One region of the Flavobacterium sp. 90 genome, then DNA from elsewhere that is predicted to be linked to it. Evidence: riboswitches for the same ligand, from Rfam matches in the RefSeq annotation. Region 1 holds a riboswitch; the other holds the start of a gene.

Region 1 (8,202 bases):
TCAATATCTTTGATTTTTGTAAAGGTTTTTAAGTCTATTACAGAAACTGTTCTTTCGTAATTTGGCGGACTATATCCTCCGGAATTTGCGATATACAATTTGTCGCCTACAATTGCCATTTCTTCAGGCTGACGTCCTACTTTTACAGTTCTTGTAATCTTAAGTGATGTAGTATCGATTTCGGCAACAAAACCATTTGGAGAATTTTCTCCCAATTGTACTTCGCCATCATAAGCGCTTGCATAAGCTTTTCCGTTTGCGAAAGTCACGTAACGACAGTTTTTTATATCAATAACTTTAAGACGTTTCGTCGTTGAAGCATCCATAACTTCGATCTTATTTGAGTTATTGATTACTGCATAAACTTTTGATCCGTAGATACCAATATCATTTCCCACATCTCCCAAACCTAAAGTCGCTTCGGGATTTGCCTGACCGTAAACATTTCGTCTGTAAGTCCCGGATTGATAGTCATAATAGTCTAATGACGATTTGTTCATATTCATATTTCCTTCGTTAAGAAGATAAAATCCGTCGACTGTTGTAACCGTTTCCGGAGGCAATACGACAACTTCTTCAGGGATAATAGGATCATCTTTCTGACACGCCTGAAAACTCAAGGTTATTAAAACCAATACGATCAAAAACTTGAAGTTTGTTTTCATAATAGAAAATTTAATTATTAGTATCTTTTACATTAAAAATTTACGGACAGACTCAGGCGATAATTTCTTCCGGGCATCGGAAAATTTAAAACCACATCATAATATTGATTGAAAAGATTGTTAACCTCCGCTCCTATTTTCGTTGGAAGTTTTAAGAATTTCCCATCCCAAATCAAAGCCACATCGCTGGTATACCAAGGCTTTACATAATTTACAGGAATATTGGCTTTCTGACTGTATCGTTCTCCGGTATAAATAAAGCTGTAGTTCAACTGCCAGTTTTTACAGCTTATAGACGAAGTTGCCGTTCCGCTGTTCATTGGCGTATACGGAATCTGATCTCCATAAGTCGTGCCTTGTGGCGTAACATCGATTGCTTTTTGATAGGTATAACTTAAACCTAAATCCAAAAATATATCTTCCGGAAAACGAAATACGAAGTTGGTATTTAATTCAAAACCTGTAATATCAACTTCGCCAAGATTCATCATCGTCCAGCGAAATAAATTTGCAGAAGGCATCGCAACAATTTTATCTTTTACGTGATTATAATATACATCAGCCTGAAAAGACGCTGATTGCAGAAACTTTTTTGGTTCGATTATATAAGTTGAACCAAAATCGTATTGTGTAGTAAATTCAGGCTTTAAAGAGCTGTTTCCGATAAAAGTATAATACAAATCATTGAAAGTTGGCATTCTGAAAGATTCTTTATAAAATGCTCTGACTCTGAAATTTTTACTATCGAAAGGCTGATAAGAAGCCGATACAACCGGACAAAAAACATGCTGACTGTCTCCTTGCTGATAATATTTTACTTGTTCGTCAACGTAAGCACCTAATAAATTTGCCTGAATATCAAGTCTTGACCAATGCATTTCTGTAGATAATGCGGCCAAATAAGAATATCGGGTTGGATATGGAAATCGGTATAAATTAGCAGTAAGTGTATTGATCGAAAAATCTGTTGCCAAAGAAACTTTCCACCATTCTTTAATCGTGTATTGGTTTACAACAGAAGCATAAAATTCATTTTGATAATATTTATTATCCAGCGCTCCCTGAAGTGTTTTATAATCCGGATCAATGTACCGATTATAATCTCTGCTGAATTTTATATTCGCCAATAATTCGTATTTCTTAGAAAAAGAATTTTGATAAGAGCCGTGAACAAAAAAGTTTCTGTCCCATTGTCGCTGCACATATTCATATTTATTGGCTAAAATTGCTCCCGGAAGTCCGCGTTCAGAATCATAATAATACGCTTTTAACGAGGTTTGACCAGTGTTTCCAAGTTTTCCCTGAAATGTCAATTCGCTTCTTAACGCTGTAATATCTCCATTTTGACGAACTGCCGTTGTATCATAACCATTTGTTTTTTGGTATCTGTACCTATATTTTCCATCGGCTTTAAGCCATTCAGTACTTGCTGTAAGAGAGAATCTGGAAGATAATTTTTGCTGATATAGAAAAGAAGGATTAAAAAGTCCGAAGGAACCTGTTTTTACGCCAACTCTTATTTTTGTATTTTTTCCGGAGGAGAAATCGGGAATTTTTGTCTTTAAGAAAAGTGTATTCGAAGCGAAAAAACCTCTTGCTGGCTGAAAAATAGTCGATTTCTGTCCGTTATACAATTCAATGGCTTCGATATTATCCAGCGAATATTTCCCAAGATCTACTTGTCCGTTTTGAGCATTTCCAACGGTCATTCCATCATAAAAAACCGCCGTATGAGCGCTTCCTAAACTTCGGACATTGATAGTTTTCAAACCGCCAATTCCGCCATAATCTTTCAATTGCACTCCAGAAAAATAACGCACAGCATCTGCAACAGAAAGACTATTTAATTTTTCGAGCTGTTTTCCTGACAATATCTGTACAGGCATAGGAGATTCGACCTTAAACTCACGCTTGCTTGTGGTTACAATAACCTCATTCAATTGATGTTTCTTTAAAGAATCTGATTCCTTATTATTTTTCAGCGGATTATCCTGTGCATACATCGGATTCAAAAATAAAATCCATGCCAATACAAAAAATCCACTATGTATTAGGCGAAAACGCCTATGTTCACATAAGTGCATAAAAAAATACTCTATTTAACTAAATAGTTGTTAACGGTAAAATCGAAATCAAATGTTAGTTTGATATTTGTGTTTGTCTCAAAACTCTGGTCCGCGAGAGCTTGAAATTATACGCATTGGCAGGTCTCCTGACTTATTCCCATTTTGATCAGCCTTCCCACATTTAGAAAAAATGCAGTGGCAAAAGATTCGATTTCAAAGGCTTAAAAAAGCGATTAGATCAGTCAAAATGTTGCATGGAATTTACAGTAACGGGCTTGTTCAGGATTTGCACCTGATTCCCTCTTCGTCAGCTAAACTCGAAAAGAATAGCTAAACCATTGCGAGCGCAAAGATACATAAACACACCAGTTAATACCTATTTTCTGATAAAAAACAGAAAACAGAAGGGTATATAACTATAAAACAGATGTTTTTAATTACAATTGTTTTTATTAGAAATAATTAATTTAATACAAAATCCCGAAGTTAAATATCATTAAGCTTCGGGAATAATTATAATATTATGTTGAAGAAATCTCTCCTTAAGACGTAGCTTAACCCCAATCTTGTCATTTCGACAGAGGAGAAATCACACACGGAACTCGACAAAGATTGGCGATTTTGATTGCGGATTTTCTAGTGTGATTTCTCCTCTGTCGAAATGACAAAAACTTTGTGTCTTTGCGCCTTTGCGAGATTAATTATATTTTTAAAAAAGCTTAACGAATAGCGGGATCAGCTCCTGAAAAAAAAATACTTTTATCATAGAAATCAAAAATGACAATATTGTAGTCTCTTTATAATATTAATTTTAATTAGCTTTCTTTTAAACTAATATCCAACACTTAAAAAAATTAAGAGTAACTTTATAATTCTAAAAATTAATAAAAGAAATGGAAAATAACAGAGAAAACAGCAATCTTTCAGATTCTAAAAACTGGAAATGGGGATTTTTCTATTATAACAAAAATGACAAAGATTTATTTCCACCTAAAAGAAATGGACAAGCAGGATTTACAATAAATTTCGCAAATCCTCGCTCCGTAATTCTATTTCTTGTGTTTATAATTTTACTTTTAATTCCAATGTTTTTTATATTTTCTAAAGTATAAAATATAACTTTTACAAGAAATACATACCTCTTCAATATTGGATTTTTTTACATTACTTTTTGTGAAAAAAGCATAATAATGCTTCTCTATCAAATACAAATTAAGTCAATTACATAATTTAAAATATCATACCAATCAAGAATTGAAATGTGCCGTTAGGTACAAAATATTGGTAGAAATTAGATTATAAATACATTGGCGTGCCGTAGGTACGCAACGAAACGCTAATCATTGCATACCTACGGCACGCTAAATCAATTCCAATTGATGTTTTCTACCAACATTTTGTACCTAACGGTACAAGTTGCAGACTTTCAACTCTTGATTTCTACAAATATTTTTTTGCTAACAACATCAATTGCTGGCTTTCACTCCGTGATTATTATGTATAATTATGTATTTAATTGTCTTCGTTTTTTAAACATTAATAAAATGGACTTCCTCAAACATTATCAATAACACATAAACACATACCATAATTAACTCATTAAAAAATAAGTAAATCATTTATTTTTTAACATTATATACATCATATTAATATTTTTCTTATCATTGTAGCACAGTATAGTATAGTACTGCATCTTAACTATTTAAAATAAATTATTATGCAAGAAAAAATTACAAGAGAAAAATTTTCGGTTAAAGGATTTCTTACCGTCATACTATTATTATTTGCTTTATGCAGTTTTGCACAAACCTATGAATTCGAGAATGGAACGCGCACCAATAGCGCCAACATTCAAAACTGCGATGCTTGTTCCAACAAAATAGTTGGGAATTTAGGAGGTGATAGCAGTGTTTCTGTCAACGTTTCTGTAACGACAACTGGCTGGTACAATCTGCAATTGTTTTATTGTACGGGCGATCCCAGAACCATTCGTTTAACGGCAGGTTCCGCAACAGCCATATCGATTCCGTGTGATCCTAGCGGAGGCTGGAGTACTGCAGCCTCAAAAAACATCAGTGTCTATTTAAACAGCGGAACCACTACTCTGCTTTGGGATAACACGAATTCCTGGGCGCCAAATTTAGACAAGTTTGTTTTGACTCCAATGGCGGCATCAACGACTCAAACAGTGAATTTTGGAACCAATAACAGTGTGGTTTACAATTTAACCAACAAGACTTATAACGTAAAATTCAATGGCGCAACAGTAATTACTAATGCATCTGCTTATGCGTCTAGCGATCAGCAATATGTGAGCAGTAATTTTGCTTCGGCGGTTTACTCTACAGAAGCGTTTACAGATAATATCGGTAGTGGTACGAAGCATATTTTCACTTTAAGTGGAAATTATACGTTGGGAATGCAACAGATTTTCTACACTTATACCAATAAAAATTATCTTGCAGTTCAGGTTGTCCTTACGGGAAATGGCTCGAATTGCTACAAAATGTCGCCTTTGACAAGTTATCAGGTAACGCCAAATTTTGGCACAGGAGATACTAGAGCCGTTTTTGTGCCTTATGATAATGATGCTTGGGTTCGCTATAATGCTTATCCGCTTAATGCTGCAGATTTTACAGCGTCTGAGGTTACTAACATTTACAACAATACGAATCGAAAAGGATTAGTTATTGGTTCTCTTGAACACACAAAATGGAAAACCGGAATTACGGTAAACGGTGGCGGAACCTCATCTGCTTACGTTTCGGTTATTGCAGGATGGACAAAAAAGGAAGTTACGAGAGATACTCGTGGTCATGGTTGGGTAAATGTTGGGCAAACAAGTTGTCCTTCGCCTAAAGTGATTATAAGTGCAAATGACGATTGGCGAACTGGTTTTGAAGAATTTGCTCAGGCAAACGCAGCGCTTCAACCTAAATATATTTTCGATTGGACGGCACCAAAACCAATGGGTTGGAATAGTTGGGGCGCCATGCAGACTTCTATTAATCTAACGAAAGTCAATGCCGTTGTAGACTTTTTCAAAAACGATTGTCCGGCTTTCAAAACGGAAGACAATACTTTATTCATCGATCTTGATTCGTATTGGGATAATATGTCTGATGCACAACTGGCACAATTTGTTACTTATGCTAAAAGCAAAGGTTTTAAAGCCGGTATTTACTGGGCTCCATTTGTAGATTGGGGAAAATATAATCGTCAGGTCGAAGGTAGTTCGTACAACTACAATCAATGTTGGACGACGGTTAATGGTGCTCCTTTTGAATTGGATGGCGCATATGCCATGGATCCCACAAGTCCGGGAACTAAGGCGAGAATACACTATTTTATCAATCGTTTTAAAGCCGCTGGTTTTGAGATGGTAAAAGTCGACTTTTTGACGCACGCCAGTATTGAAGCCGATAGTTTTGTGAACTATCAATTACATACAGGAATGGAAGCGTATCAGGAAGGAATGAAATATTTAGTCGACGAAATTAATGGTACAATGTTAGTCGAAGCAGCGATATCTCCAAATATTGCAACAGGTCCGTATGTGCATATGCGTCGTATTGCCTGCGATGCTTATAGCAGTATTGGAGATAGCGATTATACACTTAACAGCACAACTTATGGCTGGTGGCAAAATCAAATTTATGATTATCTTGATGCTGATCACGTTGTATTTGGTACTGTTACTGCAGGAGAAAATCGTGCGAGACTTTTAGGTAGTGTCGTAACGGGAACGATTACAACTGGTGATGATTTTTCTGTTGCGGGAGCCTGGAAAGCAAAAGCACAATCACTTTTACAAAATACTGATGTTATGAATGTTGCCAAAGCTGACGTGCAATTTCGCCCTGCTGATGGAAATACAGGTTATAATGCTGCCAATGTTTTTTCAGCTACAAAAAACGGAGTTACTTATGTAGCTGTTTTTAATTATAGCAATGCAGCAGTAACCAACAATGTCAATTTAAGCCGTCTTGGCTTGGGTTCCGGAAATTATACGGTTAAAGAATTGTATTCTGGTGCAACAAGCACAACACAAGGAACTTTGAGTGTTCAATTGCCTCAGGCCGATGCAGCTTTATATGCAATTTCGGTGGCAACGAATTTAAGTACGCCTAATTATTTTAAAACTGCTGCGACCAATTATGTGTTTCCAAATCCGGCATCAAGTACTTTCAGAATAAAATTTGATCATACTATAAATGGTCCAGTTGCGCTTTCTATGTATGATACAGCCGGAAAAGAAGTTTGGAAAACGATTATTATTGCCGAAGACATGATTACTTCTGAAGTTCCTGTAAATGGTCTTGCCAAAGGTGTTTATATGATAAAAGCTTCAACAGAAGGGAATTCGGTACAAAACTTTAAATTTGTTAAGAATTAGATTTTACAATTTGCCTCAATTATAAACTTAAAATCCCATTCGCTTCTGTGAATGGGATTTTTGATTTTGAAGACGAATTTCACTAATTGCCACTAATTAGTTTGTGGAATTAATTTCACAAACTAAGCAAATCCTTTAAATTTGTGAATATTAGTAAAATTCGTGTTTAAATTGATTCAGAATATTTGCTCCAGATAACATTTCGATGGATTTATTATGACTCTTCTGAATTAAATATAACGATTAATTATATTCTCAAAAAACTCTTGTTTTCCGCTTTGTAGTTCCAGTTCGCCGTTTTCAATTGCAATCGTGTACAAATCTTTAAAATTCAGTTTACCCTGTTCGAACTGTTTCCCTTTTCCGCTATCAAAAGAACTATAGCGTTGTTTTCTTAAATTTTCATATTGTGACGAACTAATAATTTGATCAGCAGTCAATAAAGCTCTTGCAAAAACATCTGCGCCACCAATATGTGCCAGAAAAATATCCTCCATATCTGTAGAGTTTCTTCTAATTTTTGCATCAAAATTTACGCCGCCACCATTAACTCCGCCCGCTTTAAGAAAAACCAGCATCGCTTCTGTAACATCCTGAATGTTATTTGGAAACTGAGAAGTATCCCAACCATTCTGGCTATCTCCTCTGTTGGCATCAATACTTCCTAACATCCCTGACATCGCTGCTACATCAAGCTCATGCTGAAAAGTATGCTGTGCTAATGTTGCATGGTTTACTTCTATATTTATTTTAAAATCTTTCTCTAAACCATGTTGGCGTAAGAAACCAATTGTCGTGGCGCAATCAAAATCGTATTGATGTTTTGAGGGTTCCATAGGTTTTGGTTCTATTAAAAAATTTCCTTTAAAACCTTGTCCTCTTGCATAATCTCTTGCTTTAGTCAAAAACGTTCCCATATGATCCAGTTCGCGTTTCATATCCGTATTTAATAAGCTCAAATAACCTTCGCGCGCTCCCCAAAAAACATAGTTTTCGCCTCCAAGCGCAATAGTTACATCCAACGCTAATTTTACCTGAGCCGCAGCTCTGGCAACTACTTTAAAATCCGGATTTG
Region 2 (8,202 bases), 2.7 Mb from region 1:
TGAATTAAAAATCTATCTTAATAATGAAAAAAGAACTACATATCTTCTTTACTTGTTTAATGTTTTACACCAGAATTCCATGTCCAAAAAACATTAATCACGATCCTGATTATCTGAATAAAGCAACTCGATATTTTCCTTTCATTGGTTGGATTGTGGGAAGCATTTCTTTTTTGACATTTTATCTTTTTTCTCTTTTTTTGTCTACTGAAACTGCTGTAATTTTGGCTATTATTGCTTCGATATTGACAACCGGAGCTTTTCACGAAGACGGATTTGCTGATGTTTGCGATGGTTTTGGCGGAGGCTGGACCAAAGAAAAAATCCTAATGATTATGAAAGATAGCGCCATTGGTGCTTATGGAGCAATTGGCTTAGTTTTGCTTTTTTTATTGAAATTTAAATTGCTTTCAGAATCGATTTTGCTTTTCAACAGTGAGAACTCTTATCTTCTCATTTTTCTTTTATTTATTTCAGCTCACGCTTTGAGTCGTTTGGCAGCAATTTCTATTATTTTCACGCATGAGTATTCTCGTGATGATGCTTCAAGTAAAAGCAAACCTATTGCTAAAAAACATACTTGGAAAGAAATTTCAGGTTCCTTTTTCTTCGGATTACTCCCACTATTTGTTTTCTCTTATTTTCAATATAAATTTCTTTTGGCTATAATTCCGGTTTTTATAATGCGTTATTTTTTGGCGCGTTATTTCCAGAAATGGATTGACGGTTATACCGGAGATTGCCTTGGTGCAACGCAACAGGTTTGTGAAGTTGTTTATTATTTAAGTATTCTATTGGTATGGAAATTTATCTAGTTCGTCACACTGAAACCGTTTGTGAAAAAGGTATTTGCTACGGACAATCTGATGTTGATCTGGCAGAACCTTTTGACTTAGTTTTCGAAAATATTCTTTCGCAATTACCTTCAGAAGCTGTTATTTTTTCAAGTCCTTTGAAACGTTGTGTTATTCTGGCTGAATATATCGGGAGAAACATCAAAACCATTTCTTTTGAAAAAGAAAACCGCTTAATGGAAATGAATTTTGGCGATTGGGAATTGAAAAACTGGAATAATATTCCACAAGAAGAACTTAATCCCTGGATGGAAGATTTTGTCACTATTAAGGTTTCAAACGGAGAATCTTTTGTTGAATTACATCAGAGAGTTGAAGGTTTTTTAGCTGATTTGGTTTCAAAAGAAATAACAATTCCTATTATACTTGTAGCACATGCCGGCGTTATAAGAAGCATTTTATGTCATCAAACTTCTTTACCTCTAAAAGATGCTTTTAATAATAAAGTAGACTTTGGCGAAGTAATAAAAATAGTACTTTAAATGCCGTTTTGTTTAGAATTTGTTTTAAAAAGTGAAACAAATTTGAAAATTCGATAATTTTAACTTTATATTTGCACGAAATTAAGGTTGTGTTCATTAACACATTAAAAGGGAATCAAGTAATAATTCTTGAGCTGTACCCGCAACTGTAAGCTTTGTTCTGAAAAGAATGCTTGTTGTAACTACAAAACCACTGCTCGCCCCGGCGAATGGGAAGGTAAACAACAAGACGCAAGCCAGGAGACCTGCCTTTGTAACGAATATCGAGCTCTCGGGAAAAAGAGTTTAGAAATTATGACTTTAAAAAAACGTTTTGCTTTTTGTTTATTGTTGTTGTGCCAAATTATTTCGGCGCAGAACGACTCTATTACCAAACTGAAAGAAGTTGTAGTTTCTGACGCAAATCTTAAAAAATACTCCAATTCACAATCCGTTTTAAAACTCAATGATTCTGTCATTAATAAAAATGAGGCTTTATTGACGGATCTTTTAAACTTTAATTCCACTATTTATTTTAAAGAATATGGGCGTGGAATGCTCTCAACAGTTTCTTTTAGAGGAACTACGGCATCACAAACGGCGGTAATCTGGAACGGAATTAATATCAATTCTCAAATGAACGGAAGTACTGATTTTAATACTATTTCCGGCTCTGATTATAATTCGATAAGTATAAAAGCCGGCGGAGGAAGTGTCCTTTACGGAAGTGGAGCCGTTGGAGGAACCGTACATTTAAACAACGATTTGGCATTTTATAATCGGTTTGAGACTAATTTAAAACTTGATTACGGAAGTTTCAATACTATTGGAATCAATTTTAAAACCAATATTTCGAATAAAAAATGGAGCGCACAAATTGGCTTTTCTAAAAATAGTTCGACAAATGATTACAAATACATCAATAAACACAACTGGAAAGGCGAACAACGCTGGAACCAAAATGGTCAATATGATGTAATAACTATGAGCGCGAATGTTGGTTACAAATTTGACGCAAAAAATAGTTTGAAATTATACTCTCAAACTTCAAATACCGACAGAAACACTTCCTTAGTATCTGAAACGGAAACTAAAACCAGATATGTAAATGGTTTTAACCGAAACTTATTAGAATATGACGGTGATTATGGCAAATTTACCACTAATCTGAAAGCGGCATATATTTTCGAAAACTATCAATATTATCCAGATAATGCGGTTAATTTTTTCACTTACGGAAAAACAGAAAGCTTTATCACGAAAGCAGATTTAGGTTATAAAATTTCGAAATCAACACAAATAAACGGAGTTCTGGATTACAACAGAACTAAAGGTTACGGAACTGGTTTTGGAGATCACGTTAGAGAAATTAGTTCGGCTGCTTTATTGGTAAAACAAGATATTTCGACGGATTGGAAAAATGAATTCGGAATCAGAAAAGAGTTTACAGACAATTATCAATCTCCTCTTCTATTCTCTTTAGGATCTTCGTATCAATTTAGCAAATTGTATAATTTGAAATTGAATTTATCACGAAATTTTAGAATCCCAACTTTTAATGATTTGTACTGGGAACAAGGAGGAAATCCGAATTTGAAACCTGAAAGTTCTTATCAGGCAGAAATTGGAAATGTTTTCACTTTCAAAAATATATCATTGACTCAAACCTTTTATTACATGAAAATAAAAGATTTATTGCAATGGATTCCGGGAAGCAACGGCATTTGGTCTCCACAAAATACAGATAAAGTAAATAGTTATGGTGCTGAAACATTATTAAGCTGGAAAAAACAATTTGGTAAAAATATCTTCGCTGCAAATGCAACTTATGCTTACACGGCTTCAAAAAATGATGAAACCAAAAAACAGCTTTTCTATACTCCGTTAAATAAAGTAACTGGATCTGTTTCTTATTCCAGAAATAGAATTTCAGCTTATTATCAATTTATGTTTAATGGTTTTGTTTATACAACAGAAAACAATGACCCGAAGGATATAATAAATGATTATAATGTTTCGAATATCGGAATTGACTATGATTTTAAATTTCTGGACACTTTCAAACTTGGTTTTCAAGTATTAAATCTTTTCAATAAAGAATATGAAAGTTTGGAATACAGACCTCAGCCAGGTCGCAATTTTAATATGTACCTAACCCTAAAATTTTAATATAATGAAGTTTAGTAAATTATTTTTAGTAGCACTTAGCGTTTCGCTATTTGTTTCGTGTTCAAACGATGATAACAATAATAATGATGACACTCCAAAAGGAGTTTATGACAATGGTTTTTTTATCTTAAATGAAGGAACTACAAAAGGTACTGTTTCATTCTCAAGTGATGATTTAACTTCTTCTACCAAAGATATTTATGCTGCTGCAAATGGAACTGATGTGCTTGGAAAATTTGTTCAAAATATATTTTTTAGTGGTGACAACGCTTATATTATTTCAGGTGGAGCCAACAATATTACAGTAGTTAATCGTTACACTTTTAAATTAATTACTAAGATCGAAACTGGCTTAAAAAACCCAAGATACGGAGTTGTAAAAGATGGTAAAGCGTATGTTACAAATGCAAATACGTATTCATACGAAAATGCTGCAACAGGAGATACAGATGATTATGTTGCCATAATTAACCTTGCAACTAATACTTATGAGTCAAAAATTGACTTGAACACAACTGCTAACAGAGTGGTTTTGAAAGATGGAAAATTATATATCACAGATTCTTACAGTGATAAATTATCGATTGTTGATATTGCGACAAAAAAACTGGATACTCCTGTACAAATTGGTAAAACCGGTGATTGTATTGAAGAAGAAAACGGAATTCTTTACATCTTAAAAGGTGGTTATGGAAATAGCAGCGGACTTGTAAAAGTAAAAATAACAGACAAAACATTTACTGAATTTGCTTTTCCTGAAAGCTTAAAAGAAGCAGGATTTATGGATGTTAATGACAGTAAAATTTACTATACAGTAGGAAGTGCTGTTTATGTAATAAATACTAATGCTACGGCTCCATCAACAACACCACTTTTAACTTCTGCAGCAACTAATATATATGGATTTGCAGTTAAAAACAATCGTATTTATGTTGCACAAGGAAACTTTAAGGCAGATGGTACAGCTTACGTTTATAATTTAACTGGTGCATTACAAAAAGAAATAGCTACCGGTATAGGAAGTAATGGTTTTTACTTTAACGATTAATATTTTTTAGAATTAGTTTTTGGATTTTTACCAAAAAAGGGCTTTCATTTCTGAAAGCCTTTTTTTTTATGTCTAGTTCTGAAATAAGTTGATATAAAATCAACCTATTTTATGGAATTACGCTTCTTTAAGAACACTTTTCTTTTTGAAGTATAAAGTAATAAAAGCCAAAATAAAACAAACCAAACCTATAATTATCATATTCCAAATAGGTTTTGTGGTTTGTGAAAAAGTTCCGTTTTCGATAATTAATATTCTAAAAGCTTTCAAAAAATGTGTCAGCGGAATTACATTGGCAATTGCCTGAACTGCTTGTGGCATTTGACTTAATGGCCATGTAAAACCACTTAGAATAAAACTGGGAGTTGCTATAACCATTAAAATTTCTGTCGCTTTTAATTGGCTTGGAACCAAAATACTCACCAGAATCCCTATAAAAGAAACCGAGAGTACAAATATCCCTGCAATAAAAGTAAGCGGAAGTAAGTTTTCGTAAAAAGGCAATCTAAACCATAAAGTAAAAAGCCAATAAATAAGCCAAATTCCGAAACTCATAATCATATAAGGAATAATTTTTACCGCTAAAAGCTTTAAAACCGAAGGACATTTTTTGACTAAATCTTTAAAAGTTCCGTTTTCAAATTCAGAAGCAAAAGAAAGTGCTAATCCTAAAAGTAAAACTTGCTGCAAAACTGTCGCAAGAACTCCCGGCCATAGAAAGTACATATAATTAGTGCTTCGATTGTATTTTTTTATAAAAGTTGTTTTGAAAGGTTCATATTGTGAAGCAAGTAAATTCTCAGGAACGCCTTGTTTTCTTAATGTTTCAATTTGAACGCCTGCTTTTAATGTTCCAAGGCAAATTTGTATCGCCGTCGAAGCATAATTTGCCGTTAAAACATTAGAGGTATTTACGATCGTTGTAATTTCGGGATATTTTTTTGTGAGTGTCATTTTCTCAAAATCCTTTGGAATAATAACTACACAAGTTGCTTCTTTTTGGATGGCAATTTGCGAAAGATTATTTTGATCGTACAAAATCGAAGCGATAGACAAAACCTCATTGTCCTGAAACATTTGAATTGCTTTTGAACTTAATTCAGATCTGTCCTGATCCACAACTAAAATTGGCAAATCAGTTACTTTGCCCTTTCCGTAAACATATCCCAACAAAACGCCATAAAGAATTGGCGCTCCAATAAAAAGCAATCGAAGTACTTTATTACTCCAAAATAATCGGAATTCCCGTTTAAGCAATGAAAAGAAGTTTTGCATAATCAGAGAGATAAAGTAACCGTTGTTTTCGTAATAAGATCTTTTGTTTCGTCATTATTCGCAGGCGTTATTTTTATTTCGAATAAACTTTCCTGCATTTCGTAATCCGGATAAGCCGTTGCGATATTTCCATAAGCTCCCAGTTGCTTTATAGTTGATATTTTTCCTTTTACATCTTTTTTCAAATATGGAATATGAACATTTATTTCCTGATCTTTTTTAAATTTTGCTAATTGATTTTCTGGTATCGTAAATCGAAAGTATGCGCTGTTGGCAATATAACCATTAAATAAAGTATAACCCGGCAAGGCAAGTTCACCAAGATTTAGCGTTATCGTTTCTATGCTCATATCTTGTGGCGCAAAAATGTAGCGTTCTTTATCGGCGGTTTCTACTTCCTGCAATGCCCCAAGAGCTCTGTCTTGCTGTCCTAAAGCCATTGTTTGCTGTTCGATACGCGCGCCTTTTTTAGCATCGTCTAATTCGGCAATAACAGCATTATATTGCGCCTGAGCTCCTTGGTATTTAGCAAATGTTTCATCGTAAGTTTGTTGTGAGATCAAAGAATCTTTTAGCATATTAGTCAATCGCTTAATAGATTTCTGAGCAAATTCATATTGTTCTTTTAATCCCATTTTTTTTGCTTCAAGCTGTTTGATTTGGTTTTCAGTTGCTCCTTTTACAGCCATTTTATATTGCGCTTTTGCGGAAGTAACGGCACCTTCGGCCTGACTTTTTTTAGCATCAACTTCAGGAATATCAAGAATTGCAAGCGTATCTCCTTTCCGAACAATATCACCTTCCTTAACAAAGATTTTTAAAATCTTGCCGGGAATCTTGCTCACAACTGCAATTTGTTCTTTTTCTATTTTTCCTTGAATTATATTTTCTTTCTGCGCTTTTTGACAGCTTACATAAAGTAGAATTAAGGGAATTATAAGGATTGCTTTTTTCATAAAATAGAACTTTTTATTTGGATATTTTTTTTGATAAATCGCCAGTAGCAATTATAGTTTCAATAGCTGCCAGTCGCTGATCGATCAAAGTCGTGGTTTTGTTTACTGATGCTTTATACGAATCATTTTCGGCCTCAAGGCGTTCAGATATATTGATAAGACCTTCCTTATATTGTTTTATCGCCAGATTTAAATTATTGCCTGCGACTTTTTCTTGTTGTTGTGTGATATCAATTTTTTGTGTTAGAACACTGTAATCAACTAAGTTTTTTTCAAGAAGTAATTCCAGTTTTTCTTTCGTATCGTCAATTTGGTTCTGTACTTGCTCAATATTTATTTTGGCTTCATGTACTTTATGTTTTCTTTCAAAACCTGAGAAAACTTCCCATTTCATGGCAGCTCCAACCATCCAGTTATTGCTTATAGTTAATTCGTTTAAACCTAAATATAATGCTTGATTTATTCCGGTAATAATGGGAGTTGTAGCTCTTGCATTGAATAAACTCGAGTACGAAACTCCACCAAAAGCACCCAAAGTAGGCAAATAAGTTCCTTTTTCTTTTTTTAATAAATATTCATACGCAGTTTTAAACGATTCGAGTGCTTTTATTTCCTGTTTATTTTCAGTGCTTAATTTCTCATCAGCTATAATATATGGAGCCAATTCATAATGAACATTCTCAATCTCATCAATAGAATAACCTGTTAGGTATTGAATTTTTTTATAGACTAATTTTCGTTTTCCGTCCAGTTCAATTTTTTTTGAAGCCAGTTCCAGCGATGCCAGTTTAATTTTATCCCGATCGTATGGTATTGCAAGTCCCTGTTCAATTGCTTTTGTTACACGTTTCGTTTCTGTATCTAATCGCTTTTCACTTTCCTGTATTAATTTGTCAATCTCTTTCAATAATTCTAATTGATCAAAAGTGTTTATCACATCTTTTATGATTTGATCTTTTTCTGACTCTTTTAAAAATACAGTTCCTTTCGTTTTTTCTGCAATAGCTTTTGCTCCGTTTGGAATTTGCATTCCGCTAAACAATACGGTTTTTGCCATTACACTTCCGTTAAAAATATTTCCGTAGTTTTTAAAAGCTGTTTTTCCATCAAACAAAGGATAATTTACAATTGGTATTGTAGCCGTAGGAAGATCAACAGTTAGTTTATTGTCAAAATAAGAATACAATGCACTCGCTTCAACCGTTGGAATGTATTTGTTCCAGACTCCTTTTTCCTGAAGATTTAATTTTTCAATATCCAGATCTTTGTTTTTCAGCGAAGTACTTTTCTCGATCGCCTTCTGAATTGCATCTTCTAAGCTTGAAGAAACCTCAATTTGACCATATCCATAAGTTAGATAAAAGAAGAAAAGTAAAAAAGATAAATGTTTTTTCATTGCAATTCTGTATCTATTATTTGATAAATTCTGAAACAAAATT

Evidence for each region. Region 1 has a riboswitch for cobalamin ahead of C8C83_RS24590 (TonB-dependent receptor). Riboswitches for the same ligand answer to the same signal wherever they lie in the genome.
Region 2: linked by a shared signal. The riboswitch ahead of C8C83_RS13980 (TonB-dependent receptor) and the one ahead of C8C83_RS24590 (TonB-dependent receptor) in region 1 are both predicted to bind cobalamin.

The regions. Positions count from the first base shown of each region.
Region 1 is NZ_SMGE01000001.1:6,045,043-6,053,244, forward strand. Features, by position in the region: gene C8C83_RS24585 (YncE family protein) at 1-665, opposite strand, end outside; gene C8C83_RS24590 (TonB-dependent receptor) at 698-2,695, opposite strand; cobalamin riboswitch at 2,850-3,086, opposite strand; gene C8C83_RS24595 (DUF5808 domain-containing protein) at 3,625-3,843, shown strand; gene C8C83_RS24600 (T9SS type A sorting domain-containing protein) at 4,449-7,127, shown strand; gene xylA (xylose isomerase) at 7,358-8,202, opposite strand, start outside.
Region 2 is NZ_SMGE01000001.1:3,349,094-3,357,295, reverse strand. Features, by position in the region: gene C8C83_RS13990 (adenosylcobinamide-GDP ribazoletransferase) at 24-815, shown strand; gene cobC (alpha-ribazole phosphatase) at 800-1,336, shown strand; cobalamin riboswitch at 1,404-1,604, shown strand; gene C8C83_RS13980 (TonB-dependent receptor) at 1,631-3,484, shown strand; gene C8C83_RS13975 (hypothetical protein) at 3,489-4,532, shown strand; gene C8C83_RS13970 (ABC transporter permease) at 4,650-5,807, opposite strand; gene C8C83_RS13965 (biotin/lipoyl-binding protein) at 5,810-6,763, opposite strand; gene C8C83_RS13960 (TolC family protein) at 6,777-8,159, opposite strand.